4 regions of the Actinoplanes sp. NPDC026670 genome follow, and region 2 is predicted to be linked to each of the others. Evidence: riboswitches for the same ligand, from Rfam matches in the RefSeq annotation. Region 2 holds a riboswitch; each other region holds the start of a gene.
The links. Region 2 has a riboswitch for cyclic di-AMP ahead of AB0E94_RS23590 (transglycosylase family protein). Riboswitches for the same ligand answer to the same signal wherever they lie in the genome.
Positions count from the first base shown of each region.

Region 1: it holds a riboswitch for cyclic di-AMP, as region 2 does, so the genes downstream of both, AB0E94_RS24545 (transglycosylase family protein) here and AB0E94_RS23590 (transglycosylase family protein) in region 2, are expected to answer to the same signal.
Region 3: it holds a riboswitch for cyclic di-AMP, as region 2 does, so the genes downstream of both, AB0E94_RS52250 (NlpC/P60 family protein) here and AB0E94_RS23590 (transglycosylase family protein) in region 2, are expected to answer to the same signal.
Region 4: it holds a riboswitch for cyclic di-AMP, as region 2 does, so the genes downstream of both, AB0E94_RS05010 (hypothetical protein) here and AB0E94_RS23590 (transglycosylase family protein) in region 2, are expected to answer to the same signal.

Region 1 covers NZ_JBEZXU010000025.1:96,066-103,542, reverse strand. The annotation lists gene AB0E94_RS24550 (saccharopine dehydrogenase NADP-binding domain-containing protein) at 84-1,310, opposite strand; cyclic di-AMP (ydaO/yuaA leader) riboswitch at 1,519-1,664, shown strand; gene AB0E94_RS24545 (transglycosylase family protein) at 1,664-2,191, shown strand; tRNA gene AB0E94_RS24540 (tRNA-Arg) at 2,195-2,267, opposite strand; gene katG (catalase/peroxidase HPI) at 2,345-4,540, opposite strand; gene AB0E94_RS24530 (response regulator transcription factor) at 4,720-5,379, shown strand; gene AB0E94_RS24525 (ATP-binding protein) at 5,383-6,444, shown strand; gene alr (alanine racemase) at 6,366-7,477, opposite strand, start outside.
Region 2 covers NZ_JBEZXU010000024.1:30,046-37,522, reverse strand. The annotation lists gene AB0E94_RS23605 (beta-galactosidase) at 1-2,258, shown strand, start outside; gene AB0E94_RS23600 (GNAT family N-acetyltransferase) at 2,236-2,739, opposite strand; gene AB0E94_RS23595 (type II CAAX endopeptidase family protein) at 2,837-3,805, shown strand; cyclic di-AMP (ydaO/yuaA leader) riboswitch at 4,076-4,250, shown strand; gene AB0E94_RS23590 (transglycosylase family protein) at 4,249-4,794, shown strand; gene AB0E94_RS23585 (phosphotransferase) at 4,875-5,771, shown strand; gene AB0E94_RS23580 (MFS transporter) at 5,977-6,702, opposite strand; gene AB0E94_RS23575 (MFS transporter) at 6,594-7,367, opposite strand; gene AB0E94_RS23570 (MarR family transcriptional regulator) at 7,441-7,477, opposite strand, start outside.
Region 3 covers NZ_JBEZXU010000141.1:439-7,197, forward strand. The annotation lists partial or broken gene cydB (cytochrome d ubiquinol oxidase subunit II) at 1-79, opposite strand, end outside; gene AB0E94_RS52235 (cytochrome ubiquinol oxidase subunit I) at 92-1,504, opposite strand; gene AB0E94_RS52240 (BlaI/MecI/CopY family transcriptional regulator) at 1,578-1,931, shown strand; gene AB0E94_RS52245 (M56 family metallopeptidase) at 1,928-2,836, shown strand; cyclic di-AMP (ydaO/yuaA leader) riboswitch at 2,961-3,107, shown strand; gene AB0E94_RS52250 (NlpC/P60 family protein) at 3,157-4,113, shown strand; gene AB0E94_RS52255 (MarR family winged helix-turn-helix transcriptional regulator) at 4,161-4,583, opposite strand; gene AB0E94_RS52260 (epoxide hydrolase family protein) at 4,637-5,680, shown strand; gene AB0E94_RS52265 (DivIVA domain-containing protein) at 5,719-6,414, opposite strand.
Region 4 covers NZ_JBEZXU010000003.1:304,739-312,215, forward strand. The annotation lists gene AB0E94_RS04990 (ABC transporter ATP-binding protein) at 1-1,021, shown strand, start outside; gene AB0E94_RS04995 (ATP-binding protein) at 1,104-1,577, shown strand; gene AB0E94_RS05000 (beta-phosphoglucomutase family hydrolase) at 1,668-2,402, shown strand; gene AB0E94_RS05005 (glycoside hydrolase family 65 protein) at 2,426-4,789, shown strand; gene AB0E94_RS05010 (hypothetical protein) at 4,853-5,884, opposite strand; cyclic di-AMP (ydaO/yuaA leader) riboswitch at 5,889-6,022, opposite strand; cyclic di-AMP (ydaO/yuaA leader) riboswitch at 6,230-6,367, shown strand; gene AB0E94_RS05015 (hypothetical protein) at 6,372-7,400, shown strand; gene AB0E94_RS05020 (ABC transporter ATP-binding protein) at 7,426-7,477, opposite strand, start outside.

The DNA of each region.
Region 1 (7,477 bases), on a different contig from region 2:
CGAGAGGAAAGCCGTGAACGATTCCTTACCGTCCACCGGTCGGATCACGGACACCATTTCGCGGTGCAGAATCGCACCATGTCTCAGAGGCGCTGAACGGTGATCTCGAATCCGGCGTTGCGCAGGCGTTCGACCAGGGCGTCACCGATCGCGGTCGCCGGGGTGAGCACACCGCCCCCGACCTGCGGCAGCGCCTCGGTGTCGAAGGCGAGCGCGAGAGCCGATTCGCCGAGCATGACCGCGGTTGCGGCGTACCCGGGATCGCCTTTCGCCTTGACCCTCGCGCGATAGCGCGCCCCGGACGTGGTGGTGGTGAAAAGGTCCATGGTGAAGTGGCCGTTGCGCTGCGTGTCCTCGCTCGGCCCGGCGCCGGGGGCGGGCAGGAAACGGTCCAGGACGAATCGCAGTGGCGGCACCGCGAAGCCGATGACCAGCGCGTTCATGCCGGACTTGACGACCGTGGCGGCGACTTTGCTCTTCACCCGCAGGACCTCGCGGTACCGGAACGTGCGGCCGTAGGCCCAGCCGCGCAGCGCGTTGCTGCGCCGGACGACGCGGGTGTTGTAGGACGCCATCACGAACGGCGCGAGGTGCCCGCGGATGCTGGAGTCCACCTCGGACCCGGGGAGGGTGAGCATGTCGGGCTGACGGCCCAGGTCGGGCTCGGCCTGCCGGTCCGGGCTCAGCGAGTACGGGCTGGCGCCGACCTTGCGCAGCCGGGTGTCCTTCTTCATCACGTCGACCTGGTGCCGCATCGAGTCGATGGTGCCGCCGCTGATCCCGGCGCGCATGCTGGTCACCACGAGCGTCGTGTCGGTGAGTTCGCCGGCGCCGTCCCGGCTGATCTGTTCGTGCAGGACGTGCACTCCGATATCGGACGGAATCGAATCGAAGCCACACGAGTGGACGATCCGTGCGCCGGTGCGCTTTGCCGTCTCGTGGTTCTCGTCGATGCTGTCCCGGGCGAAGAGCACCTCACCGGTGAGGTCCACGTAGTCCGTGCCGGTTTCGGCGCATGCACGGGCGAGTGGCTTGCCGTACTTCGCATACGGCCCGACCGTGGTGATCACGACTCTGGTGCGGCCGGCCATCGTGGTCAGGGCTTCCGCGTCGTTCGCGTCGGCGACGACGACGGGCCAGTCCAGACCGAGACCCTCCAGTTTCGCCGCGGAACGGCCGCCCAGCGCGAGCCGTGCGCCCGCTGGAGCGTGCTCGGCGAGGTATCGCGCCACCAACACACCGACGAAACCCGAGGCACCGTAGACGATCACGTCGAACTCGCGCTGTTGATCGTTCATGTCCTCGCCCATGGCTGAGGATTGTGCACCCTCGGTGGAGGGTTCCGCACCTGTTGCGCCACGCCGAATTCAGCACGTTAGCCACACAAAGGAAGATCAAAGCGGCTAATTTGTGACTTACAACTCCATTGCCGCGTGTCGCATAACCAACCAGCAGCGCGGCGAATCGGCAGCCCGAAACAGAGCGGGCACCGTGGTCGGAACGCCGAGTCCAGCCGCCGACCACGGTTCGACGAACCAAAGGCATGGAGCGGGGGACCCAAGAGTTCCTCGGCGCTACGGCGCCTCGGGGTGAAGCCGCGAACGCGGCCGGGCACCTCTGCCCGAACCCGACAGCTGACCTCGTAGGCGTGGAGGACAAGCTCATGGCTCAGATCGGAAAACAACTCCAACGCGCGGTCGGCATGATGGCCGTCGGACTCGCCGGAAGCGTCGCCCTCGCCGGGCCCGCGCACGCCGACATCAACTGGGAGGCGATCGCGCACTGCGAATCCGGGGGCAACTGGAGCATCAACACCGGAAACGGTTACTACGGGGGACTCCAGTTCAGCCGGAGCACGTGGCGCGCCTACGGCGGCACGAAGTACGCGGACACCGCGAACCGGGCTTCCAAGTCCGAGCAGATCCGGATCGCCGAACGGGTGGTACGCGGGCAGGGCATCGGCGCGTGGCCGACGTGCGGCCGGCGGCACGCCTACACGGCGGCGTCGCGTGGCAGCGTACGGAAGGTGCATCGGACGACCGGAAGCTACGTGGTACGGCGTGGCGACACGCTGGCGCGGATCGCGGCCCGGCACGACGTCAAGGGCGGGTGGCGTGCGCTTTACCGTGCGAACTCGGATGTGCTGAGCAGCCCGCACCGGCTGCGGGTGGGGCAGCGGTTGAAGGTCTGAGAGTGGGCCCGGCGCGACTTGAACGCGCGACCTACCGCTTAGGAGGCGGTTGCTCTATCCACTGAGCTACGAGCCCGACGTTGCTGAGGGTACCAGCAGGCGAAGCCCGGGTCGGTACGGCCGACCCGGGCCCGCCGGGAAACCACCTGACGATCAGGCCAGGTCGAAACGGTCCAGGTTCGCGACCTTGACCCACGCCTGGACGAAGTCGGTGACCAGCTTCTCCTTGGCGTCGTCGCTGCCGTACACCTCGGCCTGGGCGCGCAGCACCGAGTTCGACCCGAAGATCAGGTCGGCCCGGGTGGCGGTCCACTTGACCTCGCCGGTCCGGCGGTCGCGGCCCTCGAAGGCCTCGCCGTCGGAGTCGGTGGCCGACCAGGTGGTGCCGAAGTCGAGCAGGTTGACGAAGAAGTCGTTGGTCAGCACGCCCGGCGTCTCGGTGAAGACACCGTCCTTCGAGCCGGCCGTGTTGGCGCCCAGCACACGCAGGCCGCCGACCAGCACGGTCAGCTCCGGCGCGGTGAGGGTGAGCAGCTGCGCGCGGTCGACCAGCAGCGCCTCGGTGGGACGGTTGTGGCCCTTGGCGAGGTAGTTGCGGAAGCCGTCGTGGGTGGGCTCCAGCACCGCGAACGACTCGGCGTCGGTCTGTTCCTCGGTCGCGTCGGTACGACCCGGGGTGAACGGCACCTCGACGTCGAAACCGGCGTCCTTCGCGGCCTTCTCCACGGCGGCCGAACCGGCCAGCACGATCAGGTCGGCGAGGGAGATCTTCGCGCCACCGGCCGCGTCGAACTCGGCCTTCACGCCCTCCAGCACGCCGAGCACCTTGGCGAGCTGGGCCGGGTCGTTGACCTCCCACTGGTTCTGCGGGGCGAACCGGATGCGGGCGCCGTTCGCGCCACCGCGCTTGTCGGTGCCACGGAACGTCGAGGCCGACGCCCACGCGGTCGCGACCAGCTCGGCGACCGACAGGCCGGAGGCCAGCACGGTGGCCTTGAGCGCGGCGACGTCGGCCGGGCCGACCAGCTCGTGGTCGACCGCGGGCAGCGGGTCCTGCCAGATCAGCGGCTCGGACGGAACCTCCGGGCCGAGGTAGCGGGCGATCGGGCCCATGTCACGGTGGGTCAGCTTGAACCACGCCTTGGCGAAGGCCTTGCCGAACGCCTCCGGGTCGTCGTGGAACCGCTTCGAGATCGGCCCGTAGACCGGGTCGAAACGCAGCGCCAGGTCCGAGGTCAGCATCCGCGGCTCCTGGCGCTTGCCGGCGTCGAACGCGTGCGGCACCAGGTCCGAGCCCGCGCCGTTCTTCGGGCGCCACTGGTGCGCGCCGGCCGGCGACTGGGTGAGCTCCCAGTCGTACGCGAAAAGGATGTGGAAGAACTCGTTGTCCCAGCGGGTCGGGTGGTAGGTCCAGGTGACCTCCAGACCACTGGTGATCGCGTCGGCGCCGACACCGGTGCCGAAGCTGCTCTTCCAGCCCTGACCCTGTGCCTCGATCGGGGCGGCCTCGGGCTCGGGGCCGACGTTCTCGGCCGGGCCGGCGCCGTGGGTCTTGCCGAAGGTGTGGCCGCCGGCGATCAGCGCCACGGTCTCCTCGTCGTTCATGCCCATCCGGCCGAACGTGTCCCGGATGTCCCGGGCCGAGGCCAGCGGGTCCGGGTTGCCGTTCGGGCCCTCCGGGTTGACGTAGATGAGGCCCATCTGCACGGCGCCGAGCGGCTTGGCCAGCTCACGGTCGCCGCTGTAGCGCCTGTCGTCCAGCCAGACGTCCTCGGTGCCCCAGTTGACCTCCTCGGGCTCCCAGACGTCGGGGCGGCCGCCGCCGAAGCCGAAGGTCTCGAAGCCCATGCTCTCCAGGGCCACGTTGCCGGCCAGGATCATCAGGTCGGCCCACGAGATGTTCTTGCCGTACTTCTTCTTCACCGGCCAGAGCAGCAGCCGGGCCTTGTCCAGGTTGCCGTTGTCCGGCCAGCTGTTCAGCGGCGCGAAGCGCTGCTGACCGGAGCCGCCACCGCCGCGGCCGTCGAAGGTCCGGTAGGTGCCGGCGCTGTGCCACGCCATCCGGATGAACAGCGGGCCGTAGTGGCCGAAGTCGGCCGGCCACCAGTCCTGCGAGTCGGTCAGCAGCGCGTCGATGTCCGCCTTCACAGCGGCCAGGTCGAGGGCGTTGAAGGCCGCGGCGTAGTCGAAGTCGCCGCCGTTCGGGTTGCCAGCCGGGGAGTTGGCGTGCAGAACGCCGAGGTCGAGCTGGTTCGGCCACCAGTCCCGGTTGGCCCGGCCGCCGTGCGAGCCGGAGCCGCCGTGCGCGACGGGGCACTTTCCTTGAGCTGCGGCGAGTTCGTCTGCCACGAAATCCTCCGGGTAGCGAGCGATGAGAGTCGGCTCGCAGTCTGCCCTGCTTTTCTGGAACGAGTCAAGAAAAGGAGGAGGGGCGTTCGACACCCGGCGGGCGGAGATTCCGCTGATTTCGCCCGTGAAGTTATCGTGGCTGCCGGATCGGCGACGATAGGCGGGGGAGGTAACAGAGCGTGCGCGTACTGGTGGCTGACGACGAACGGATACTCGCGGACACGGTGGCTGACGGCTTACGCCAGTTCGCCATGGCCGTCGACGTGGTCTACGACGGTGACAGCGCGTTGGAGAAGATGAGCGTGCACCGATACGACGTCGCGATCCTGGATCGTGACATGCCGGGCATCACCGGCGACGAGGTGTGCACCCGGGTGGTGGACTCCGGGCTGGACACCCGGCTGCTGCTGCTCACCGCCGCGGCCGGGATCCGGGACCGGGTGGAGGGCCTCGGGCTCGGCGCCGACGACTACATGACCAAGCCGTTCGCCTTCGCCGAGCTGGTGGCCCGGGTGCAGGCGCTGGCCCGGCGTTCCACGGCCCGGCTGAAACCGGTGCTGGAGCAGGACGGCGTGGTCCTCGACACGATCCGGCACTTCGCCTCCCGGGACGGGCTGACGCTCACCCTGACCCCCAAGGAGTTCGCCGTGCTGCGCGTGCTGCTGCGCGCCGGTGGACAGGTGGTCAGTGCCGAGGAACTGCTCGAACAGGCCTGGGACGAGAACGCCGACCCGTTCACCAACTCGGTCCGCGTGACGATCATGACGTTGCGCAAGAAGCTCGGCGAACCGGCCGTCATCCACACCGTGCCGCGCGTGGGTTACCGGCTGGGGCGGTGACGTGTGCTCGCGCCGAGCCGGCGTGTGCTGCTGATCGGCGGGCTCGCCTTCCTGGCCGGCGTCGCCGCGCCCACCCTGCTGCAACCACTGCACTCCTGGCTGCGCATGGCCGGCACGCTGATCTGCGGCCAGGCCGAGGACCGCGGCGTGATCTGCCGCTCGATCGCCGACCATCAGGGCTGGCAGGTGCTGCTCGCGCTCACCGTCGGAACGGCGGTGCTGGTGGTCGCGGGGCGGGCCGGCGCGCGCTGGGCCCTCGACCCGTTCCGCCGGCTGGTCCCGGCCATCGCCAGCGTCGGGCCGCAGAACCTCGGGTACCGCATCAACGCCGGTGACGGCTGGGACGAGGTCGCCGATCTGTCCCGGGCGATCGACGCGATGATGGACCGGATCGTCACCGGTTACGAGGCGCAGCGGCACTTCGCGGCCAACGCGGCGCACGAGTTGCGCACCCCGCTCGCGGTGCAGCGCACGCTGATCGAGGTCGGTCTCGGCCGGGCCACCACACCGGACAAACTGGACCTGGTCGCGGCGCAGTTGCTGGCCACCAACGAGCGCAACGAACGCCTCATCGAGGGACTGCTCGTGCTCAGCGAATGCGACCGGGGTCTGGCCGCGCGGGTGCCGGTGCGCCTGGACACGGTCGTCGGCACGGTCCTCGACGACTACGAGGCGCGGGCGGCCGAAGCAGGTGTGACGATCACCCGGCGACTCGCCGACCGAACCGTCCGCGGTGAACGGGTCTTACTCGAACGCCTGGTCAACAACCTGGTGCAGAACGCGATCAAGTACAACCGGCCCGGCGGCACGATCACCGTCGAGGTGGGCGCACGACCCGCCCTGTCGATCGCCAACACCGGCGACGACGTGCCACCCGATGCCGTGGTCGGGCTCTTCGAACCGTTCCGCAGACTGTCCGGCACGAGGATCGACCACAGCGGCGGCGCCGGGCTCGGCCTGGCCATCGTGCGGGCGATCACCCGAGCTCACGACGGGGTCATCTCGGCGCACTCCACCGGCCGCGACGGGTTGCGGGTCGAGGTGTCGTTCGACTCGACCGAGTAGTGGACCCGGGGCACCCGTGTCCCGATGCCGGTCAGGATCTCGTGCGCGTTCGTGCCCGCCCAGCCGGCCCACTCGCTGACCGTCGGCTCGCCGCCCTCACCGGCACCGAAGATCACCACGCGGTCGCCCGGCACCACCGGGTGGTCACCGGCGTCGACCACCACCTGGTCCATCGCCACCCGGCCCACGATCGGGCAGCGGACCCCGCCGATCGCGACCGACGCCCGGTTGCCGGTGATCCGCGGCACCCCGTCGGCGTAGCCGGCCGGCACCAGGGCCAGCGTCGTCTCCCGGTCGGTGACGAACTCGGGGCCGTAGGACACCCCGGTGCCCGGCCCGACCCGTTTGGTCAGGATGACCGTGGACTCCAGGGTCATCGCGGGACGCAGCCCGAACACCCGGCCCGGGATCGGCTCGGCGCCGTAGAGAGCGATGCCCGGCCGTACCAGATCGAAGTGGGTCTCGGGCAGTTGAAGAACGGCGGCCGAGTTGGCCAGATGCGTCAGCGGCGCCGCGACGCCCGCCTCGCGGGCCGCGGCCCGCGCCTGGTCGAACGCCTCCAACTGCCGCCGCAGACCCGGGTCGGCCGGGTCCTCGGCATGGGCCAGATGTGACCAGACGGCCCGGATCTCGATCAGCCCGGCATCGCGCAGTTTCACGGCGGTGGCCAGCACGTCCGGCCACTCCGCCTCGGTGGCGCCGCCGCGGGACAGGCCGGTGTCCGCCTTCAGATGCACGGCCGCGACCCGGCCGGTGCGCTCCGCCGCCCGGGCCAGCATCGCCAGCCCGGTCGTCGACGAGACCGACACGTCGATGTCGGCGAGCACCGCCTCGTCCAGGGTCTCGAAGGGGGCGTACAGCCACATCAGGATCGGCGCCGTGATGCCCGCCGACCGCAACTCCATGGCCTCGCGCAGGGAGGTGACACCGAGCCAGGAGGCGCCGCCGGCCAGGGCCGCCCGGGCCACCGCGACGGCGCCGTGGCCGAACCCGTCGGCCTTGACCACGGCCATCACACCCGACCCGGTCGCGG
Region 2 (7,477 bases):
TCCGCAACTACGTGGGCCGGATCAGCGACCTCCCGCCGGACGCGCTACCGGGCGCCGCCCGCCTCGACGGGCTGCCCCCGGCACACATCCTGCTGTCCGAGTTCGACGACCTGCGCCCCTCCGGTGAGCTGCTGGAACGGCAGTTGCGGGAGGTGGGCGTGCCGGCCGAGTCGTTCGTCGCCCCGGGCACCACGCACGGCCACCTGAACCGGCCGCACGACGTCCCGGACTCGGTGGACGCCTCGCTCGGCTTCTTCGCGGCCGCGCTGCGCGCACCCCGGGAGGCCCCGCGATGGCTGCGGCGCGAAGGGGAGCCACGGATCGAGTTCGGCGCCGACTACAACCCGGAGCAGTGGCCGCGCGCGGTGTGGGACGACGACGTCCGGGCGATGCGCGAGGCCGGGGTCACCATCGTCTCGCTCGGCATCTTCTCCTGGGCGCGGCTCGAACCGGCCGAGCGCCGCTACGACTTCGGCTGGCTCGACGAGGTGATCGACCTGCTGCACACCAACGGCATCCTGGTCGACCTGGCCACTCCGACCGCGTCGCCGCCACCGTGGCTGACCACCAAGCATCCGGAGATCCTGCCCGTCGACCGGGACGGCCGGACCGTCTGGCCCGGCGCCCGCCAGCACTGGCGGCCCACCTCACCGGTCTTCCGCGAGCACGCGCTGCGCCTGGTCCGGGTGCTCGCCAAGCGGTACGCGGACCACCCGGCCCTGGCCGCCTGGCACGTCAACAACGAGCTGGGCTGCCACAACGTCCACGACTACTCGGACGACGCGGCGCGCGCGTTCCGGATCTGGCTGCGCGAGCGCTACACCGACCTGGACGGTCTGAACGCGGCCTGGGGCACCGACTTCTGGTCGCAGCGGTACGGCGAGTGGGAGCAGATCCTGCCGCCCCGGCATGCGAACGGCCCGGTCAACCCGACCCAGCAGCTCGACTTCAAACGGTTCTCGTCGGACGCGCTCAAGGACCACTACCTCGCCGAGCGGCGGATCCTGCGGGAGATCACCCCGGACGTGCCGGTCACCACGAACTTCATGGTCGCCGGTCCGATCAACGAGATGAACTATCCGGACTGGGCGGCCGAGGTCGACTTCGTCGCCAACGACCACTACACCAGGCCCGGCCCGCAGTCGCGTGACGAGCTGTCCTTCTCGGCCAACCTGTGCGGCAACCTGATCCCCGGCCGCCCCTGGTTCCTGATGGAGCACTCCACCAGCGCGGTCAACTGGCAGCCGGTCAACGTGCCGAAACTCCCCGGTGAGCTGGCCCGCGACTCGCTCACGCACGTCGCCCACGGCGCCGACGGCGTCTGCTTCTTCCAGTGGCGGCAGTCCCGGGCGGGCGCCGAGAAGTTCCACTCGGCGATGCTGCCGCACGCCGGGAAGAGCAGCGCGATCTTCGAGGCGGTCACCGATCTCGGCGCGCGGTTGCGGTCGCTGTCCGCCATCACAGGCTTCTCGCGTACGCCGTCCGCAGTCGCCGTGGTGATCGACTACGAGTCGTGGTGGGCCGCCGAGCAGGATGCGCACCCGACCGACCGGCTGCGCTACCGCGACGAGGCGCTCGACTGGTACACCGCCCTGCTCGACCACGGCATCCGCGCCGACGTGGTCCCGGTCGCCGCCGACCTGACCGGATACCGCCTGGTGGTGGCCCCGATCCTGCACCTGGTCCCGGCCGCGTTGAAGCAGCGCCTGGAGGACTATGTGGCGGGCGGCGGCCACCTGGTGACCACCTACTTCTCCGGGATCGTCGACGAGTTCGACCACGCCTGGCTCGGCGGTTACCCGGGCGCGCTGCGTGATCTGCTCGGCATCCGGGTCGAGGAGTTCGCGCCACTGCTCGACGGCGAGTCGGCGCCACTGTCGAACGGCGCGATCGGCACGCTCTGGTCGGAGCGGGTCGAGGTGACCGACCCGGCGACGAAGGTGCTGGCCGCCTACACCGGTGGCGGGGCGGCCGTCACCCGCCGCGAGGTGGGTGCGGGCTCTGCGGCGTACATCTCGACTCGTTTGCGGCCGCAAGGCCTGCTCTTGATCCTCGACGACCTGCTGATCCCGGCCGGGGTGACCAGCGAGCTGCCGCCGGACCTGCGTGGCAGGGTGGAGCTCGCGGTCCGCGGCCCGGCCCGTTTCCTGATCAACCGAACCACCGACCCGGTCGACCTGTCCGCTGTGGCCGGCGCGCCGGAGACGCTGCCGGCCCGCGGTGTGGTGGTGCTGATCAGCCCCGATACTCGCGGATGACGTCGTCGCCGGCGCGGCCGGTCTCCACGAAACCGGTCTTGGCGGCGACCGCGGCCGACGCGTGGTTGTCCGGGTGGTGCCGGATGATCAGGCGCTCGATGCCCGGCAGCGACAGGGCCACCCGGGTCAGGACGGTCACTGTGGCGGTCATCCGGCCCCGGCCCGCCCACGGGGTCCGCAGCCAGTAGCCGATCTCCAGGATGCCCGGGCCGGGTTCGGTCATCAGGCCGACCGCGCCGATCAGGTCACCGACGGCGGTGAACAGCGCATAGTTGAACTCGGTGCCGGCCGTCCAGTTCGCCACCGACCGCTCGGTGAAGGCGCGGGCCTCGGCCAGGCCGTAACCGGGGGTGGCGAACGGCAGGAACGGCGCGAGTTCGGGCTGCGACTCCTGGACGGCGGCGGCCAGTTCGGCCGACCATTCCGGTTCCCATCGTTTGAGGACCAGATCACCGGCATTGATCATCTCGGGTGGTTCCATGATCGGTATTCTGCCGGACACCTATATCTCAGGTTAGGTGCCCGAATCCGGCTGCGGCCAGATCCGCCGGGACGCCCCGGTCGGAAGACTCATCGGCATGACGATTCCTCCGCCGTCCGGTATCCCGTACCACCGTCTCGCTCGTACCGCCGCTCATCGTTGGTGGCGGTTTCCGCTGGGGACGCTCTTCATCGTCGCCGTCGTCTTCGCGGCGATGATCGCCTTCGTGATCTTCACCGAGATCTTCGGCCGCCCGGGCGGGCCGGACGGCATGGCGACGCTCGGCGCGCTGCCGGACCTCGCGCTCGGCTTCCTGTCGATCGCGGTGGCCCTGCCGGTGACCATGGTGGCGGCCTTGTGGATCCAGCGGCGGGCGCCCGGGACGCTGTCGTCGGTGGCCGGGCGGATCCGGTGGCGATGGCTCGCGGTCTGTCTCGGCGTCGCCACCGTGACCATCATCCTGTTCCTGGGCGGGATCACCGGGCTGTCCGTGCTCACCGGGGAGGACGCCGGGCTCGACGATCCGCTGGCCGGCTGGGGGCCGTTCCTGGTGTCGGCGGCGGTGCTGCTGGCCGTGGTGCCGTTCCAGGCGGCCGCCGAGGAGTACCTGTGCCGGGGCTGGCTGTTGCAGGGCCTGGGCGCCTGGCTGCGTGGCCCGTGGCTGCCGATCCTGGTGCAGGCGGCGGTGTTCGCGGCGCTGCACGGCTGGGGGACGCCGTGGGGTTTCGCCGACCTGATGCTCTTCGGCGCGGTGGCCGGGTGGGTGACGGTGCGGACCGGCGGGCTGGAGGCGGCGGTCGCCCTGCACGTGATGAACAACCTGCTCAGCACGTTGGTGGCGGCGGCGTTCGGGCAGCTGGCCATCGACGAGACGGCGGCTGACATGCCGTGGCAGGGGTTCGCGGTCGACGTTCCCATTCTGATCGGGTTCGCCGCGGTGATCATCTGGCTGGCGGGCCGGCGGCGGCTTCCCGCGGCGACGCCGATTGTCGTCTATCCGACCGTGGCCTACGGCCCGTGGCGGCCGGCGCACGCCGAGGACGGCGCCGCGGCGGGCATCCGATGACGGCGCGCCGAGGGCCGTCCGGCGTCCGGCGAAGGCCGTCCGGTTTCCGCTCCGAGGGGCCGTCCGGCTGCCCGGCCGAGGGTGCCCGTCGCCCACTGAGGCGGCAAAAGTCGCCATGAAAAGTCTCATAAACGCTGTTTCGGAAATTTCCGGGCGCTAACAAGATCAAACCGGGCAAATACTGAGAAGAACGTCACTATCGAGGGCCGTGAGCTTGGCTTGCGGCCCTTCGTCATGGTTACCGTCGGGCCGTCCCGCGACGCGGGCACTGTGGACGGACCGCCGAGTCCTGCCCCCGTCCACAGACTCGATGGGAGGGCAGGAGCGGGGGACCCACTTTTTGCGGCGCGCGGGATGCGCGCCTTGGGGTGAAGCCGTGTGCACGCGGCCGGGACGATCTTCCCGAACCCGACAGCTCACCTCGCAGGCGTGGAGGATCATCCATGTCTGGTAGTAGACGAATCCGCCTTGCCCTGGTTCTGGCGACCGCCGGAATCACCGGAGCCGGCGTCCTGCTCGGCCCGGCCACCCCGGCTCAGGCCGCGCGTCAGGTCAACTGGGACGTCGTCGCCAAGTGCGAGTCCGGCGGCAGGTGGCACATCAACACCGGAAACGGGTACTACGGCGGCCTTCAGTTCAGCCGCAGCACGTGGAAGTCGAACGGCGGCGGGAAGTACGCCCCGACCGCGGACAAGGCCACCAAGGCCCAGCAGATCGCCATCGCCAACAAGCTGCACGCCAAGCGCGGGCTGAGCCCGTGGCCGGTCTGCGGCAAGAAGGCCGGTGTCTACAAGACGACGAAGTCGACGACACCGAAGAAGAAAGCGAAGGCCACCGGCAAGACCTATGTGATCAAGTCCGGCGACACCCTGGCCTCGATCGCGAGGAGATACAAGGTCAAGGGCGGCTGGCGTACGCTCTACGCGTTGAACAAGAACACGCTCCGCAGCCCGGCCCTGATCTTCCCGGGCCAGCGCATCCGCCTCTGACCGAAGTCCTGCCGCCCGGCGTGCCAGGTGCGCTCGGACTCGGACCGGTCACCGGCTGCGTGCCGATCACGCTCGGCCTGATGAACCAGAACTGGCGCGTCGAGACCGCGTCCGGGGTGTATGCCGTCAAGCGACTGCACGACGCCACCCCGGACGCGGTCCGCCGCCAGCACGAGCTCTTTCCCGCCCTGGCCGTACACGGTCTGCCGGTGCCCACGCCGTCCCGGCTGGCCGAGGTGGACGGTCACTGGTATGCCGCAGGCCCGTGGCTGCCCGGCGAACACTGCGGCGACCTGTCCGTACCGGCCGCCCGGAACCTCGGCGACCTGATCGGCCACCTGCACCACCGGCTGAGCGAGGCCCTGCCCGCCGTTCCGCCGGAGCTCCACGACGAGCCACCACTCGTCCCGTTCGCCTTCGCCGAGTTGACCCGCCTCGGCAGCGCCGCCGCGGCCGGGTCGACCGACTTCGACGCCTTCGCCGTCGCTGAGATCAGCCGCCGGCTGCGCCTGCTGGCCGACCTGGCCCACCTGCCGCCCCGCCCCGGCCCGGTGCGCCCGGCCGGCTGGACCCACGGCGACCTCAACCATCTCAACCTGCTGTTCACCGGCGACCGCTGCACCGGAGTACTCGACTGGGATCGTCTGGGCGTCCGTCCGTACGGCCTGGAGGTCCTGCGTACTGCCGTGATCCTGTTCGCGGTGGGGCGCGGTGACGATTCCACCGGGGTCGACCTCGACCGGCTGGCCGCGTTCGTCGCCGGGTATCGCGGCCGGATCGACATCAGCGCCGCCGAACTCCGCGACGCGGCTCACCGGCGCTGGTGGGACTACGCCACCGACACCTATTTCCTGCGCCGCCACTACGACCGGCGCGACACGTCCTGTGACCACCTGTTCCGCAGGTCGTCCGCGGTGCTCCGCTGGTGGACGGCACACCGCGCCGACCTGGACGCGGCCCTGACCAGCCGTCGCTGAGCCCGGTAATCCCACCCGCATTCCAGCGGTGAGCGACGGCTCGCGGTCTCGGCCGTCGCTCACCGCGGTAATGGCGCCCGCATTCCGGTGGTGAGCGACGGCTGGCGGTCTCGGCCGTCGCTCACCGCGGTATTGCCGCCCGTATTCCAACGGTGAGCGACGGCTGGCGGTCTCGGATCGTGAGTCGGCGGGTCACGCTTCCAGGTCACGAACGGACGGGCTCGGCGGCCGGGGCGGCGGCACGCGGCCGGCGTAGCACCGTCACCGCCACCAGCAGCCCGGCCACCAGCAGCGCGGCCGACGTGGCGAAGGCCAGCCGATACCCACCGGTCAGCGCCGCCGCCGCGGACTGCCCGTCGGTCAGCAGCCTGCCGGTACGGGACGCGGCCAGCGTGGACAGCACCGCCACCCCGATCGCCATGCCCACCTGCTGGGTGGTGTTGAACAGCCCGGACGCGAGCCCGGCGTCGCTCTCCCGCGCCCCCGACATCCCGAGCGTCGCCAGCGCCGGCAGCACCAGCCCGCCCCCGGAGATCAGCAGCATCACCGGCAGCAGGTCGGTGACGTAGCCGGCCTGTACCGGGATCCGGGTGAGCAGGCTCATCGCCCCGATCAGCAGGACCAGCCCGGCGATCAGTGTCGTCCGCGCACCGAACCGGGCGCTGACCCGCGCCGACCCGAACAGCGACACGGCCCCGATGCCGACCGCGGCCGGGAGCATGGCGAGCCCGGTCTCCAGGGCGGTGTAGCCGAGCACGTTCTGCATGTACAGCGCGACCAGGATCTGGAAGGCGAACATCCCGGACAGTGCGAGCATCTGGGTCAGGTTCGCCCCGGTGACGTTGCGGGAGCGGAGGATCCGCAGCGGCATGAGCGGGTTGGCGGCGGTCGCCTGCCGGGCCACGAACCCGGCCAGCAGCGCGAGCGACACCACCCCGGTCCACCAGTGCCGCCTTCGACGACCGTGTAGATGCCGAGCATCAGCCCCGACGTGACCAGCACGGCCCCGGCGACGTCGGCGCCCGCGGACAGCCCGAGTCCCCGGTCGTGGGGCAGCACCCGTACCGCGAGAAGGATCGTGGCCAGGCCGATCGGCACGTTGATGAAGAAGATCCACGGCCAGCTCAGCGTGTCGGTGAGCACCCCGCCGAGCACCTGGCCGATGGACGCCCCGGCCGCTCCGGTGAAGCTGAAGATCGCGATGGCCCGGCCGCGTTCCCCGGTGTCGGTGAAGATCGTGACCAGGATGCCGAGCACCACGGCCGACGCCATCGCGCTGCCGACGCCTTGGAGGAACCGGGCCGCGATCAGCATGCCCGGCCCGGTGGAGAGCCCGGCCAGCAGCGAAGCGCCGGTGAAGACCGCGTTCCCGGCCAGGAACATGATCCGCCGCCCGATCAGGTCGCCGAGCCGCCCGGCGAGCAGCAGCAGCCCGCCGAACGGGATCAGGTACGCGTTGACCATCCAGCTCAGCCCGGCCGGGGAGAAGCCGAGGTCCTGCTGGATGGCCGGCATCGCCACGGTCACGATGCTGCCGTCGAGAATCGTCATCAGCCCGGCGGCGGACAGGACGCCGAGCGCGGTCCAGCGATGCATGAGAGAGCCTCCCCATCGGTGTGATGAGAAGGACGCTAGCAGATAGTTTTGTTGTAGACGATCCCTGTCGGAACTACTTGGCGCGCTCCCGGGCCCGGCGGCCACCCTCG
Region 3 (6,759 bases), on a different contig from region 2:
CGACGCCGAAGTCGAAGCCTTCGAGGACGAAGTAGAGGATCCAGGCGAGGACGAGAACCGCGAACCAGAACGTGATCATGGGAGGTCGCTCCTAGTAGGCGGGGGCGGGTTCGGGTTCGGCGTCCTTTTCCGGGGCCGGAACGAGCGGCTTGCGGGACAGATGCACGACCAGGCGGCACCAGGCGATCGCCAGCAGGCCGTAGACCAGCGTGAATCCGGCCAGTGACGCGATCACCTCGGCGCTGGTGAGGCCGGGGGAGATGCCGTCGGCGACCTTGGAGATGCCGAACGCGAGCCACGGCTGCCGGGCGGTCTCGGTGAACACCCAGCCGAACGTGTTGGCGGCGGCCGGCAGCAGCGGCGCGAGCAGCACGAACCGGCGCAGCCAGCCGGGCGTTCCCCGCCCGGGCTGCAGAAACTCCGGCAGCAGCGGCACACGGCGTTGGAAAGACCATGAAGACCAGAGGTGGTACGCCGCAAGCGCCATCCCGAGCACACCGGCCCCGATCATCAGCCGGAACGTCCAGAACGCCACCGGGATCATCGGCACGTAGCTGCCCGGCCCGTACTGGGCGGTGTAGAGCGCTTGGAGATCGTCGATGCCCTGCACGGTCCCGCCGAACGACCCGGTGCCGAGGAAGGACAGCAGCCCCGGGATCTCGATGCTGAAGAACGGCCGGTCGTGCCCGAGCTCCCCGATCGCGAAGACCGAGAACGGCGCCGACGTGGTCGTCTCGTAGAGGGCTTCGGCGGCGGCCATCTTCATCGGCTGCACGGCCGTCATGACTTTGCCCAGGTGGTCGCCGCTGATCGCGGTGACCGCCCCGCCGAGCAGCAGCATCCACGCCCCGGCCCGGGAGAGGGTGCGGTAGGCGGCGTCCGCGGAGACCCGCCAGATCCCGATCGCCATCAGCAGCCCGCCGCCGGCCATCGCCGCCCCGCCCATGGTGTGCGGGAACGCCGCCAGCACCACCTCGTTGGTGAGCAGCTCGGTGAAGCTGGTCAGGTGGGCCCGCCCGGTGTCCGGGTCGAGGGCGTAGGCGACCGGGTTCTGCATGAACGAGTTGGCGGCCAGGATGATGTACGCCGACAGCAGCGTCCCGACCGCGACCACCACGATCGTGGCGGTGTGCAGCCAGCGGGGCAGCCGGTCCCAGCCGAAGTACCACAGAGCCAGGAACGTGGCCTCGAGGAAGAACGCGAGCATCCCCTCGATGGCCAGGGTCGGCCCGAAGACGTCGCCGTAGAACCTGGCGAACGCGCTCCACCCGAGCCCGAACTGGAACTCCTGGACCAGCCCGGTGACCACCCCGACCGCGAACGTGACGATCAGCAGCTTGCCGGTGAACTTCGTGAGGTGCAGGTACTTCTCGTTGGCCGTGCGGATCCAGGCGATCTGGAATCCGGCGGCCGCCGACGCGAGCGAGATCGACACCGGCACGAAGAGGTAGTGGTAGATCGTCACGACCGCGAACTGGAGTCGGGTCAGGTCGAGCACGTCCATGGCAGCCTCTCTACGACGATTCGTAGTAGATACTACGACGTGTAGTACGACGCGTTGAAGTAGAGTGGCTCACATGGCGAGGAACGACCTCGAGCGCGAGGTCATGACGAAGTTGTGGGACGCGGGCGAGCCGCTCACCGTCCGGCAGGTGCACGACCTGCTGAGCCGGGAGCGCGATCTGGCGTACACGACGGTGATGACCGTGCTCGACCGGCTGGCCAAGAAGGGTCTCGTCGTCCAGCAGCGTACCGACCGCGCCTACAAGTACGCCCCGGCGCAGACCCGCGAGGAGATGACCGCCGGCGTGATGCTCGACGCGCTCAGCGCCACCCCCGACATGGACGCCGCCCTGGCCTACTTCGTCGGGCAGCTGCCGCCCGAAGCGCTGACGGCGGCGATCGAGAAGGCCCGTAACATCGAGCGGTGACCGCCCTCCTGCTCGGCGCCCTCGGGCTGACGCTCTCGCTGCTGGCGCCGAGACTCCTGGCGGGCGCGCGGTGGACCGATCGCGCCCCGGTCGCCGGCGTCCTGCTCTGGCAGTCACAGACGCTCACCGCCGTACTGTGTGCGCTCGGGGTGGTCCTGGCCGCGCCCGAAGAGGTCGCTCGCGCCGCGGGAGCCCGCCATCCCGAGACGGTGGCCGCGTTGCTCTTCTCCCTGGCGGTGGCCGCGACCATCGTGATCCGGCTGATCGTCTCGCTGGTCCGGGTGAGCTCCCGGGCCCGTGCCCGCCGCGCCCGGCACCGGATGCTCGTCGACCTGCTGGACCGGGTCGAGCGCCACGAGGACCTGGGCGGCGAGGAGGTCCGGGTGCTCGACGGGGCGCTGCCGCTGGCCTATTGCGTGCCCGGCCGGGAGCCGCGGGTGGTGCTCAGCGACGGGGTGCTCCAGACCCTGGACCGGGACCAGGTGGACGCGGTGCTGGCCCACGAGCGGGCGCACCTGCGGCACCGGCACGAGCTGGTGATGGAGTCGTTCACCGCGTTCTACCGGGCGGTGCCGGGGCCGCTGCGGTCGAAGGCGCCGCTCGACGCCGTACATCTGCTGCTGGAGATGGTGGCCGACGACGCGGCCCGCCGCCGGACCGGATCGCCGCCGTTGCGGGCCGCGCTGGCCCGGCTAATCGACGCCGTCCCCCTTGCGGAGGAGGTGACCGCCGACCCGGAGGGTGAATCCCGGCGGCGCCGGCTGGCCCGTCTGGACGGTCCGGATCGAAGCTCGACAGTGCTCACCGCGGCGGGGGTGACCGCCGCCGCCGGCCTGCTGGTACTACCCACAGTGATCGTGGTGGTGCCCTGGCTGGCGCGTGCCCTGCACAGCTGGCCGTTTTAGGCCACCCTCCGTGTCGCCGGCTGTGCGTACAGTTCGGCGGGCTGTGCGACCTTCATTTGCCGTCTTGATCCGAGTACGGTGGTCCCCGGTTCGCCCAGCCCCCCATCGGCCACCCGGCCGATCTGGCGGACCACCGCCTAATCGCGCGCGACCGAGAGGCCGGGCGTGAACCGGGGAACCGAGCACCTGGGGTGAAGCCGCGGCGACGCGGCCGGGCAGACTTCCCGCCCGAACCCGTCAGCTAACCCGGTCGGCGGCTGAACGGGAAGAAAGGACAACGCACCAGCGTGAAACGGATTGGCGCGCGTCGTGCCGGCCTCATGCGCATCCTGATGTGCGCGGCCGTCGCGGCCGGAATCCTGGTCACGGGTCCGACCGTCGCTCATGCCGACCCCACTCCGGCGCAGATCGAGAAGCAGATCGACGACGAGTGGAATCAGCTCGAGCCGGTCATCGAGGACTACAACGGCACCCACACCAAGCTGGTCAAGCTCCGCAAGCAGCAGTCGGACCTGGCTAAGACGCTGGCTCCGCTGCAGAAGCAGGTGGACGCCGCGATGGTGCAGGTGCGGGGCCTCGCCGTCGACGCGTACATGCAGGGCTCGCCGAACATCGCGAACGCGATGATCCTGACCGGCTCGCCGACGGGCATGGTGGACAAGCTCACGCTTCTCGACCAGCTCGCGTTCAACCGGAAGGCGTCGATCGCGGAGGTCTCGAAACTCCGCGACAAGTACGCCGCCGACAAGGCCAAGGTCGACCAGCTCGAGTCCGAGATCGAGGTTCGCGACAAGGATCTCGGGACGAAGAAGGTCGCCATCGAGAAGGAGATCACGAAGCTCCAGAAGCTCCGGATCGCGGCCTACGGCAGTGCGAACGCCGACGACGGGCCGCTGCGTACCGGCCCGTGCCCGGTCGACTACACGAACGACAAGGGTGGCCGGGCCGCCCAGCGGGCGTGTGACCTGATCGGGAAGCCCTACGTCTTCGGCTCGGACGGCCCGAACAGCTACGACTGCTCGGGTCTGACGCAGGCGGCGTGGGCTGCGGTCGGCGTGCATCTCGAGCACTACACGAAGGATCAGTGGAGTTCCACCAAGTCGGTCAGCCGCAGTGAGCTGCAACCGGGTGACCTGGTCTTCTACTACTCCGACGTGCACCATGTCTCGATCTACATCGGTGGCGGCATGGTGGTCCACGCTCCGCACACGGGCGACTACGTGCGGATGGCTACGATCGACCGGGGCCCGATCGCCGGCTATCGCCGGCCTGCTTAGAAACCCCTGCGGAAAGGTCGCCGTCTGCTTCTGACGGCGGCCTTTCTTCATTCGGTACGGTCGTGGTGCGCGACCAATCGACGCAAGAGGCCGGTGAGCTGTTCCGTTTCCGCCGGTGAGAGCGCGGCTGTCAGCTCCTCCTGGATGGCCGTCACGCGTTCGGTCAGCTCGGCCGCCCGGTCCCGCCCGGCCGGCGTGACCGCGACGACGTTGCGGCGCTTGTCCGCCGGGTCCGGCGACCGCCGCACGTAACCCGCCGCCTCCAGTTCGTTGAGCGCCCCCACGAGGTCGCTCAGGTAGATCCGGGTGCGCCGCCCGAGCGCCGCCTGACTGGCCGGCCCGTCCGCGTCCAGCGAGGACAGCAGCCGGTAGTGGTAACCCTTGGCGCCCACGCCGGCGAACCCGTCGGCGACGAGCCGGTGCGCGTGCGCCGCGGCCTGGGAGAGCAGCCAGCTCGGCAGATGATCCACGTGACGACGATAACATTGGACCGGCTAACGTTAGTGCGACTAACGTTATTCGCATGAACGATTTCCGGATCGCCGTCCCGCAGGCCGACCTCGACGACCTGGCCGACCGCCTCACCCGTACCCGCTGGCCGGACGCCGCCCCTGACGACTACGGCATCACCGTCGACCGGGTCCGGGCGCTCGCCGGCCACTGGCTGAAGTTCGACTGGCGGGCCCACGAGGCCGAGCTCAACGCGCTGCCCCAGCAGGTCATCGAGATCCACGGTGACCGGGTGCACTTCTTCCACGTCCGTTCGGCCGACCCGCACGCCCTGCCGCTGATCCTGACGCACGGCTGGCCCGGCTCCACCGTGGAGTTCCTGGACGTGGTGGGCCCCCTCAGCGAGCACTTCCACCTGGTCGTCCCGGCGATGCCCGGGTTCGGGCTGTCCGGCCCGACCACCCGGCCCTGGGGCGTCACCCGGATCGCCACGGCCTGGGCCGGGCTGATGTCCCGCCTCGGCTACCCCCGGTACGGCGCACAGGGCGGTGACTGGGGCTCCGGCGTCGCCCGCACGCTCGCCGCCGTCGCCCCGGACAATGTGGTCGGGGTGCACGTCAACTACCTGCCCACCCCCGGCGCCCCGGACGGTCTGGGCCCGGACGACCAGGAGCGGCTCGCGAAGACGATGCGGCTGGCCGCCAACCGGCACCCGCACCAGATCCTGTTCGCGGCGACCCCGCAGACCCCGGCCTACGCGCTCAACGACTCACCGGCCGGGTTGCTCGCCTTCCTGGGCGAGAAGTTCGACACCTGGGCCGACCCGGCCACCCCGGTCCCCGACGACCGGATCGTGGCGAACATCGCGCACCACTGGCTGTTCCGGACCGCCGGTTCGGCCGCCCGGATCGTCAAGGAGACCACCGCGCAGGAGACCAACCGGGTCCCGCTGGGCGTCGCGGTGCTGCCCGGCGACATCGTGCAGTCGGTCCGGCCGCTGGCCGAGCAGCGGGCGAACATCGTGCACTGGACCGAGTTCCCCCGGGGCGGCCACTTCGCCGCCCTGGAGGTCCCCGACCTGTTCGCCGCCGACGTGACCGCGTTCTTCAAAGGGTGACCGCGTTAAGAGTGACCGCGTTCTGCGAAGAGTGACGGTCAGGCCTGCGGCAGGGCGGGCGTGCCGCCCTCCAGGTCGTGCAGCTGCCGGACCACGTGGTCGCCCAGCGCCGACCGGTAGTCCTGGGCCAGCTCGTCCAGCCGCTCGATCTCGGCGACCATGGCGGCCCGGTCGCGGGCCACCTCGTCCAGCGCCTCGGCGTGCTGCCGCCGGGCGTCGGACTCGATGGTGTCCGCCGTCCGGATCGCGTCCCCGGTCAGCTGATCGGCCTGGGCCCGCGCGCTGACCAGCAGATCGTCCGACTCGCGCTGGGCGTCCCGGACGTGCTCGTCGGCGGTCCGGTGGGCCATCCGCAGCACCCGGTCGTCGACCACCCCGCCCGGCCGGGGCTGGGCCGCCGACCGCACCTCGTCGTGCGCCCGCTCCAGCTGGACCTGCATCTCCCGGGCCTCGTGCTCGGCCCGGGCCAGGCCCTCCCGCATGAACTGGAGATGGGCGGCCAGCTCGGCCACCTCGGCGGTGAGCGCCGCCGGATCGGCCGGGCCGCCCCCGTTCATCCCGCCGCCGGCATCACGCAGCCGGGCGGTCAGCGCCCCGTTCTCGTCGAGCAGGCGCAGCATCTCCTGGCTCGCTTCCTCGAGGAGGGCATCGACCTCCTCCTCGTCGTAGCCGCGCTTGCCGATCGGCGGCTTCTTGAAGTCCACGTTGTGGATGTCTGCGGGAGTGATCGGCATCCCTACCTCGCTTCCCGGCGTCCCTGACTACAGCACAACGCCCGTCCTCGACTACAGCACCGGCGCCCGTCCTGGACGTCGGCGCCAACCGCACCGACGGCCGTCCCCGACGCCGGCGCCGAAGACGCCGGCGGCCGTTCCGGACGTCGGCGCCAACTGCACCAACGTTCGGAGGGGCGGTTACGGCACGGCGGCACGAAAGGTCCGGCGTGGACGTGCGCTGGCGAATCGTAACCGGCGGCGTCGAATCCGGCAGGCGGAAGCACACCGCGATCACCCGGGCGCGCGGGGAAAAGCGCAGCTCGGCGGCGTATGTGGGGAATGTCGGCCGGACGGCCCGGCCGG
Region 4 (7,477 bases), on a different contig from region 2:
GACGGTGTCGGAGAACATCGGCTTCCCACTGAAGCTGTCCGGGATCGAGCCGTCGCCGCGGCAGGACCGGGTGGACGCGATCGCCGGCGCGCTCGGCATCGGTGAGGTGCTCGGCCGCCGGCCCAGCCAGCTCTCCGGCGGCCAGCGGCAGCGGGTGGCGATGGGGCGGGCGATGGTGCGCCGGCCGGGGATCTTCCTGATGGACGAGCCGCTGTCCAACCTCGACAGCGGGCTGCGCGCCGAGCTGCGGGCCGAGATCAGCAGCATGACCCGTGAGCTGGGCGTCACCACCATGTACGTGACGCACGACCAGGCCGAGGCGCTGACCATGGCGGACCGGGTCGCGATCATGCGCAAGGGCGTGTTGCAGGACCTCGGCACGCCGACCGAGGTGTACCGCCGACCGGCGACGCTCTACACCGCCGCGTTCCTCGGTTCGCCGAAGATGAACCTGCTGGAGGCCGCGGTCTATGTGCACCTGGACCGCTACATCGCGCTGAGCTTCGGCGACCAGACCCTGTACCTGCCATGGAGCGACCCACGTGCGCGGGCGGTGGCCCGCTATCACGGCGAGCGGATCGTGGTCGGGATCCGGGCCGAGGCGCTCACCCCGGTCACCCCGGATACGCAGGGGCACGTCTTCCAGGGGCGGATCCGCTACCTGGAGCACCACGGGCACGAGTCGCTGGCGTACCTCGACATCGGCGCCACGGCCATCGTGGTCGACGAGATCGGCGCCGCGGTCTCCGACGCCGGCGGGCAGGGCGGGGGCGCGTTCAAACGGCTGGGCGGGGCACTCCAGCGGCTGACGCGCCCGGGCGCGGAAAATGTGGCCCCGGAGGGCCCCGGCGGGGTGGCGACCGAAACCGCCCGGCACCATCGCAAACCGGCCGAGCTGGCCGTCCGTCTGGCGCCGTATCCGCAGGTCTCGCACGGTCACCCGCTTGCCGTGTCGGTCCGGATGGACGCCGTCCACTTCTTCGACCAGCGTGGTGATCGCATCGATGTCGGCTGGCGCTGAACGCAACGACCCGCGCCACTTCCGGGCGCGTTCCACGATGCCTCCCGCCACCGGTCGGCCACAGCGCGTAGGCTGCACCACGGTGGAGGACAGGATCGGCCAGAGCGTGCGTTCGGCTCTCGACGGGGAGCCGAGGGCCGATGCCGCCCCGCCCCGGGAGTGGCCGGTGCTGCTGGACCGGGCTTTCGGGCCCGATGACATCGCGGTCCTGCGGCACGAGGCGACCCGTCTGCTCGCGGCGGTCGGCCTGGCCGGTGACCGGCAGGACGGGTTCGTCCTGGCCGTCAACGAGGTGCTCACCAACGTCGTGCTGCACGCCGGCGGCAACGGCCGGGTGGTCCTGAAGATCGAGGACGGTTCGGTGTGGTGCGTGGTGACCGACTCCGGTCCCGGCATCCCCGGCGCCTATCTGGACGGCCTGCACACACCGGAGGCGTTCGAGGTCGGCGGGCGCGGATTGTGGTTGGCCCATCGGCTCTGTGACGAGGTGACCACGGCCACCGGGCCGATCGGTACGTCGATCGGCCTGCGGATCATCTTGGATTCCGCAGCCTGAACGTCGTGTTGAACGACTTGTAAACCATCGTGGAAATGTGAAGCTGCCCTTCGCCTCTCGCCCGGGATCGGGTCCGGCTACATTGGGCGCGTGCTCGGACTTCCTTCACAGGTGACCGCTTGCCTATTCGATCTTGACGGCGTGCTTACGCAAACCGCGCTGGTACACAACGCTGCGTGGAAACAGACGTTCGACACGTTCCTGAAATCGTGGGCCGAACAGCATGAGCTACCTTTCGTGCCGTTCGATTCCGCGGTCGACTATCACCGATATGTCGACGGCCGTCAGCGTGCTGACGGGGTCCGGACCTTCCTGACCTCGCGGGGTATAACGCTGCCCGAGGGCGACCCTGATGACACCCCCGATCAGGAGACCGTCAACGGCATCGGCAATCGCAAGAACCTGCTCGTGCTACAGAAGATCAAAGAAGGCGCCGTTCAGGTCTACCCCGGATCGGTGGAGTATCTGAAGGCCGCCAAGGCCGCCGGTCTACGCCGTGCGGTCGTGTCGGCGAGCGCCAACTGCAAGGACGTCCTGGAGGCGGCCGGGATCGCCGACCTCCTGGAGGCCCGGGTGGACGGTGTCGTCGCCCGTGAGCTGGGCCTGCCCGGCAAACCGGCGCCGGACACCTTCCTCAAGGGCGCCGAGCTGCTCGGCCTCGACCCGGCGAACTGTGCCGTCTACGAGGACGCGCAGGCCGGCGTGGCCGCCGGACGGGCCGGCGGTTTCGGCATCGTGATCGGTGTGGACCGGGTGGGCCAGGCCGACGCGCTGCGGGAACACGGCGCCGACGTCGTGGTTCAAGATCTCAAAGACCTCCTCTGAAATCAGTTACGAGAGGCACGACCGTGATCCGTGAACGGGCTTATCCCGTCGACCCTTGGCACATTCGGGAGACCCGGCTCGATCTGGACCTGCTGGCCCAGTCGGAGTCGGTGTTCGCGCTCTCCAACGGCCACATCGGGATACGCGGAAACCTGGACGAGGGCGAGCCGCACGGCCTGCCGGGCAGCTATCTGAACTCGTTCTACGAGTTGCGGCCACTGCCGCATGCCGAGGCCGGGTACGGCTTCCCCGAGTCCGGCCAGACCATGGTCAACGTCACCAACGCCAAGCTGATGCGCCTGCTCGTCGACGACGAGCCGTTCGACGTGCGCTACGGCGAGTTGCGCTCCCACGAGCGCTGCCTCGACCTGCGAGCCGGCACGCTGGAGCGGGTCGTCGAGTGGGTGTCGCCGTCCGGCCAGGGCATCCGGGTGCGGACCGTGCGGCTGGTGTCGTTCACCCAGCGCGCCGTGGTGGCCTTCCTCTACGAGGTGGAGCCGCTGGACGCGTCGACCCGGCTGATCCTCCAGTCCGAGCTGGTGGCCAACGAGCAGTTGCCGCCGATGAGCAAGGACCCCCGGGTCGCCGCGGTGCTGGACCGCCCGCTACAGGCCGAGGAGATGCTGGAGCAGCCCACCGGCGGCATCCTCGTGCACCGCACCAAGGCCAGCGACCTGCGGATGGCCGCGGCCATGGAGCATCTGGTGGAGACGCCGGGCCGGCACGCCATCACCACCGAGGGCCACCCGGACTGGCTGCGCACCACCGTCGCCTGCCGGCTCGAGCCGGGGCAGAAGCTGCGGGTGGTCAAGCTGGCGGCGTACGGCTGGTCCAGCATGCGTTCGCTGCCCGCCCTGCGTGACCAGGTCGGGGCGGCTCTCGCCAGCGCCCGCCTGGACGGCTGGGACGGCCTGGTCCAGCAGCAGAGGGACTACCTCGACGCGTTCTGGGACCACTCGGACGTCAAGGTCGAGGGCGACTCGGAGGTGCAGCAGGCCGTCCGGTTCGGGCTGTTCCACACGCTCCAGGCCGGAGCCCGGGCCGAGCAGCGCCCGATCGGCTCCAAGGGCCTGACCGGGCCGGGGTACGACGGCCACACCTTCTGGGACGCCGAGACGTTCGTGCTGCCGGCGCTGACGTACACCCAGCCCTCCGCGGCGGCCGACGTGCTGCGCTGGCGGCACTCGACGCTGGACCTGGCCCGGGAGCGGGCCCAGACACTCGGCCTGCAGGGCGCGGCGTTCCCGTGGCGGACCATCCGGGGCCAGGAGTGCTCCGGGTACTGGCCGGCCGGCACCGCCGGGTTCCACATCGCCGCCGACATCGCCGACGCGGTCCGCCGTTACGTGCAGGCCACCGGGGACTACGACTTCGAGCGTGAGGTCGGCCTGGAGCTGCTGGTGGAGACGGCCCGGCTGTGGCGGTCGCTGGGACACCACGACCGGCACGGACGGTTCCACATCGACGGGGTCACCGGTCCCGACGAGTACACCGCCGTGGTGAACGACAACATCTACACCAACCTGATGGCGCAGCAGAACCTGATGACCGCGGTCGACGCCTGCAAACGCCATCCGGACCTGGCCCGGCGGTTCGGGGTCGACGACGAGGAGACCGCGTCGTGGCGGGACGCGGCGGCCGCCGTGCACATCCCGTACGACAAGGAGATCGGCGTCCACCAGCAGTGCGAGGGCTTCACCCGGCTTCAGGAGTGGGACTTCGAGAACACCCCGCCGGAGGGGTACCCGCTGCTGCTGAACTACCCGTACTTCGACCTGTACCGCAAGCAGGTGGTCAAGCAGGCCGACCTGGTCATGGCGATGTACATCCGAGGGGACGCGTTCACCCCGGAGGAGAAGGCGCGCAACTTCGCCTACTACGACGCCCGGACCGTACGGGACTCGTCGCTCTCCGCCTGCATCCAGGCCGTCCTCGCGGCCGAGACCGGGCACCTGGAGCTCGCGCACGACTATCTGGGCGAGGCCGCCCTGATGGACCTGCACGACCTGCACCAGAACGCCCGGGACGGGGTGCACGTGGCGTCCCTGGCCGGCACCTGGATCTCGCTGGTCGCCGGTCTCGGTGGCATGCGTGACTTCAACGGCCAGCTGTCGTTCGCCCCGCGCCTGCCCAGCCGGATCAACAACCTGGAGTTCTCGCTGCTCTGGCGTGGTCTGCGGCTGCGGGTGAGCGTGACCTCGGATGAGGTCACCTACTCCCTGCGCAACGGCGGCGGCCAGGCCCGGCTCACCCTGCTGCACCACGGCAAGGAGCTGGAGGTCACCCAGGTGCGCCCGGTGACGATCCCGATCCCGGCTGCGGTGCCGGCCGGTCCGGCGCCGGCCCAGCCGCACGGCCGGGCCCCGGTGCGGCGCGCGCTGCACTGACCGTTCGAGATGCGAAACGGCCCCCGTCCACCGGACGGGGGCCGTTCTCGTGACGTGAAGGTTCTAGAGCATCGACACGTGCACGTGGTCGGTGTGGTCACTGACCCCGTGGTAGTTGCTCCACCCGTTGGCAGGGAACCAGATCTGCTTGTTCCAGATCACGTAGTAGATCCCGAGCGCGTCGGCATTACGCACCAGGAACGCCATCAGGTTGTTGCCGTACCGGAATTCCTTGTCGGTGTCGAACGTCGAGAACCCGGACTTCTGCAGCGACCAGTCGCAGGCGCGGCCCTTGGGATGCTCGAACGGCCCACCGTCGCGATGGCAGCCGACGAAGTTGCTGAAGCCGGCCTTCTTGACTTCCTTGTACATGTGCAGCGTGCGCTTGGTGACGCAGCCGTTCGTGGTCGGGTCCTTCTCGGTGCAACCCTCGGCCGAGAAGCCACCGCTGGAGTTGCGGGGCGCCGGAGCGGCCTCCGGGGAGTCGGCGACCACGAGGCCCTTGGTGACACCCTTGCCGCCGACCAGGGCGAGCGCGTCGACCGCGGCGTCCTTCTGCTTCTTCATCGCGGCGGCGTCCTGCTGCTGCTGCTTCACCTCGGCGTCGAGCCGGACCTTGCTCTCGGTGATGGTCCGGAGTGCCTCGTTGAGCTCACGCAGCTTGGCGTCGTGGAGCCGGTTGATCTCCTCCAGGGAGACCGCCTTCTCCAGGAAGTCGCCCGAGGAGTTGGCGTTGAGCAGGTAACCGATCGAGCTCAGGTTGCCCGTCATGTACTGCTCTTTGGCGATCTTGTCGACCTCGGGGATCAGCACGTCGCGCCGGGCCTCGGCCTGCTTGATCTGGCTGGCCAGTTGAGCCTGGGCCTTCACCGACTTCTGCACGGCCGCCTTGGCGGACACGTAGCGCCGGTTCGTGTTCTCGATCACATCGGAGAGGATTGCGTCTCCGTCGCCACCGTTCTGCTCCTGCTCTTGAGCAGTGGACGACGAGCCGCCGGGCTCGGCCGAAGCCGGAGCCGCGGGTGCCGCGAGCATCACGACAGCCACCAGCGGCGCCAGGGCGTGTATCAGCCACCGGCGGGGACTTGCGGTCATCAACAGTTCCTTCCGTGTCACCGCCGACCGAGTTAGCTGACGGGTTCGGGACGGAAGCAATCCCTACCGCAAACTGCGGATACACCCCAGTGACCTGGTTCCCCGGCTCGCCTTTCGACGATTGGGCGGCGGCCTGCCGGCAACTCGGGGGCGGTGCCGTCCTGGCAGGACCGGCGGCCAGTTTACCCGAGATATCGCCGTGGATCAGACCCTGGGAACGGCCAAAAGTGTTACGTCGCAACGACTATCCGTAATTGTTGTCACCGCTCGTGTCGAGGCCATTGCGGGGCGTACGAGAACTGTCGATCTGTCGATCGAGTGGGTATGGTCGGTGCGGTTCCCGTACGGGAGCCGCCGCCTAATCGCCGTTATCGGCGAGCCGGGGAACCAATATTCCCTGGGGTGAATCCGCTCACCAGCGGTAGGGATTTCCTTCGTCCCGAACCCGTCAGCTAACCCGGCCGGCGGCCGACGGAAGGAAATTCCTGTGCAGCAGAACACTGCGCGGCGATTAGCGGCGTTGCTGGCGCTGCTCGTCGCCGCGTGCGGACTGGCCGTCGCCCCGACGCCGGCCACCGCGGCCCCCCGGCTGCTCGCCGCCCCCGGCGACTCCGGTGACGACGGTGAGGGCGGCTCCGCGTCACTGATCGAGAAACTCGAGAAGGCCTCCAAGGGTTTCGTGGAGGCGAAGGCCAAGCTGAAGACCTCCAAGGAACAGCAGGCCAAGCTGACCGCCGAGCTGAAGAAGCTGGACGGCGAGCTGGGACCCCAGCAGGACCGGCTCGACCTGCTCGCCACCCAGGCGTACACCGCGGGCCGGGGCGGGCCGATGGCCGCGCTGCTCAGCTCCGACTCGGCCGAGGGCTTCCTGGGCCGGGCCGAGACGCTGGCCCTGGTGGCCGCCGACCAGAACCGGGCGATCGAGGATCTCAAGACCACCCGCGACACCCAGCAGAAGGCCAAGGACTCCATCGACATCGCCATCAAGGACCAGCAGAAGCAGGTCACCGTGATGGCGAAACAGAAGGAGCAGGCCGAGGCGGCCCTGAAAGCGGCGAACCAGGGCGCCGACGCCAGCTCGTCGTCCGACGGCGGTGACAGCGAGGACGCGTCGCCCGGTCCGAGCGGCACCAGCTGCAACCAGACCGACCCGACCGGGACCGGCGGCTGCGTGACCGCGACCCTCCTGCACGCCTACAAGGAGGCCCGCGCCGACGGCTTCACCAGGTTCACCAAGTGCTGGCGGGAGCAGAACAGCGGCGAGCACCCCAAGGGCCGGGCCTGCGACTTCTCGGCCGAGAAGGGCACGTTCGGCGGCGACGCCACCGGAGCCGACAAGACGTACGGCGACAACCTGGCGAACTACTTCATCAACAACGCCGACAACCTGAACGTGCTCTACGTGATCTGGTACCGCCGGATCTGGCTACCGAGCAGTGGCTGGAAGTCGTACAGCGGGGCGGGCGGAGACCCGTCCAGCGACCACACCAACCACGTGCACCTGTCGGTCAACTAGCCCGGCGCCGGAGGAGTGCGGGGCCTCACCTGCGGGTGAAGGCCTCGTACTCCTTCATCACCTCGGAGGTCGCGCCG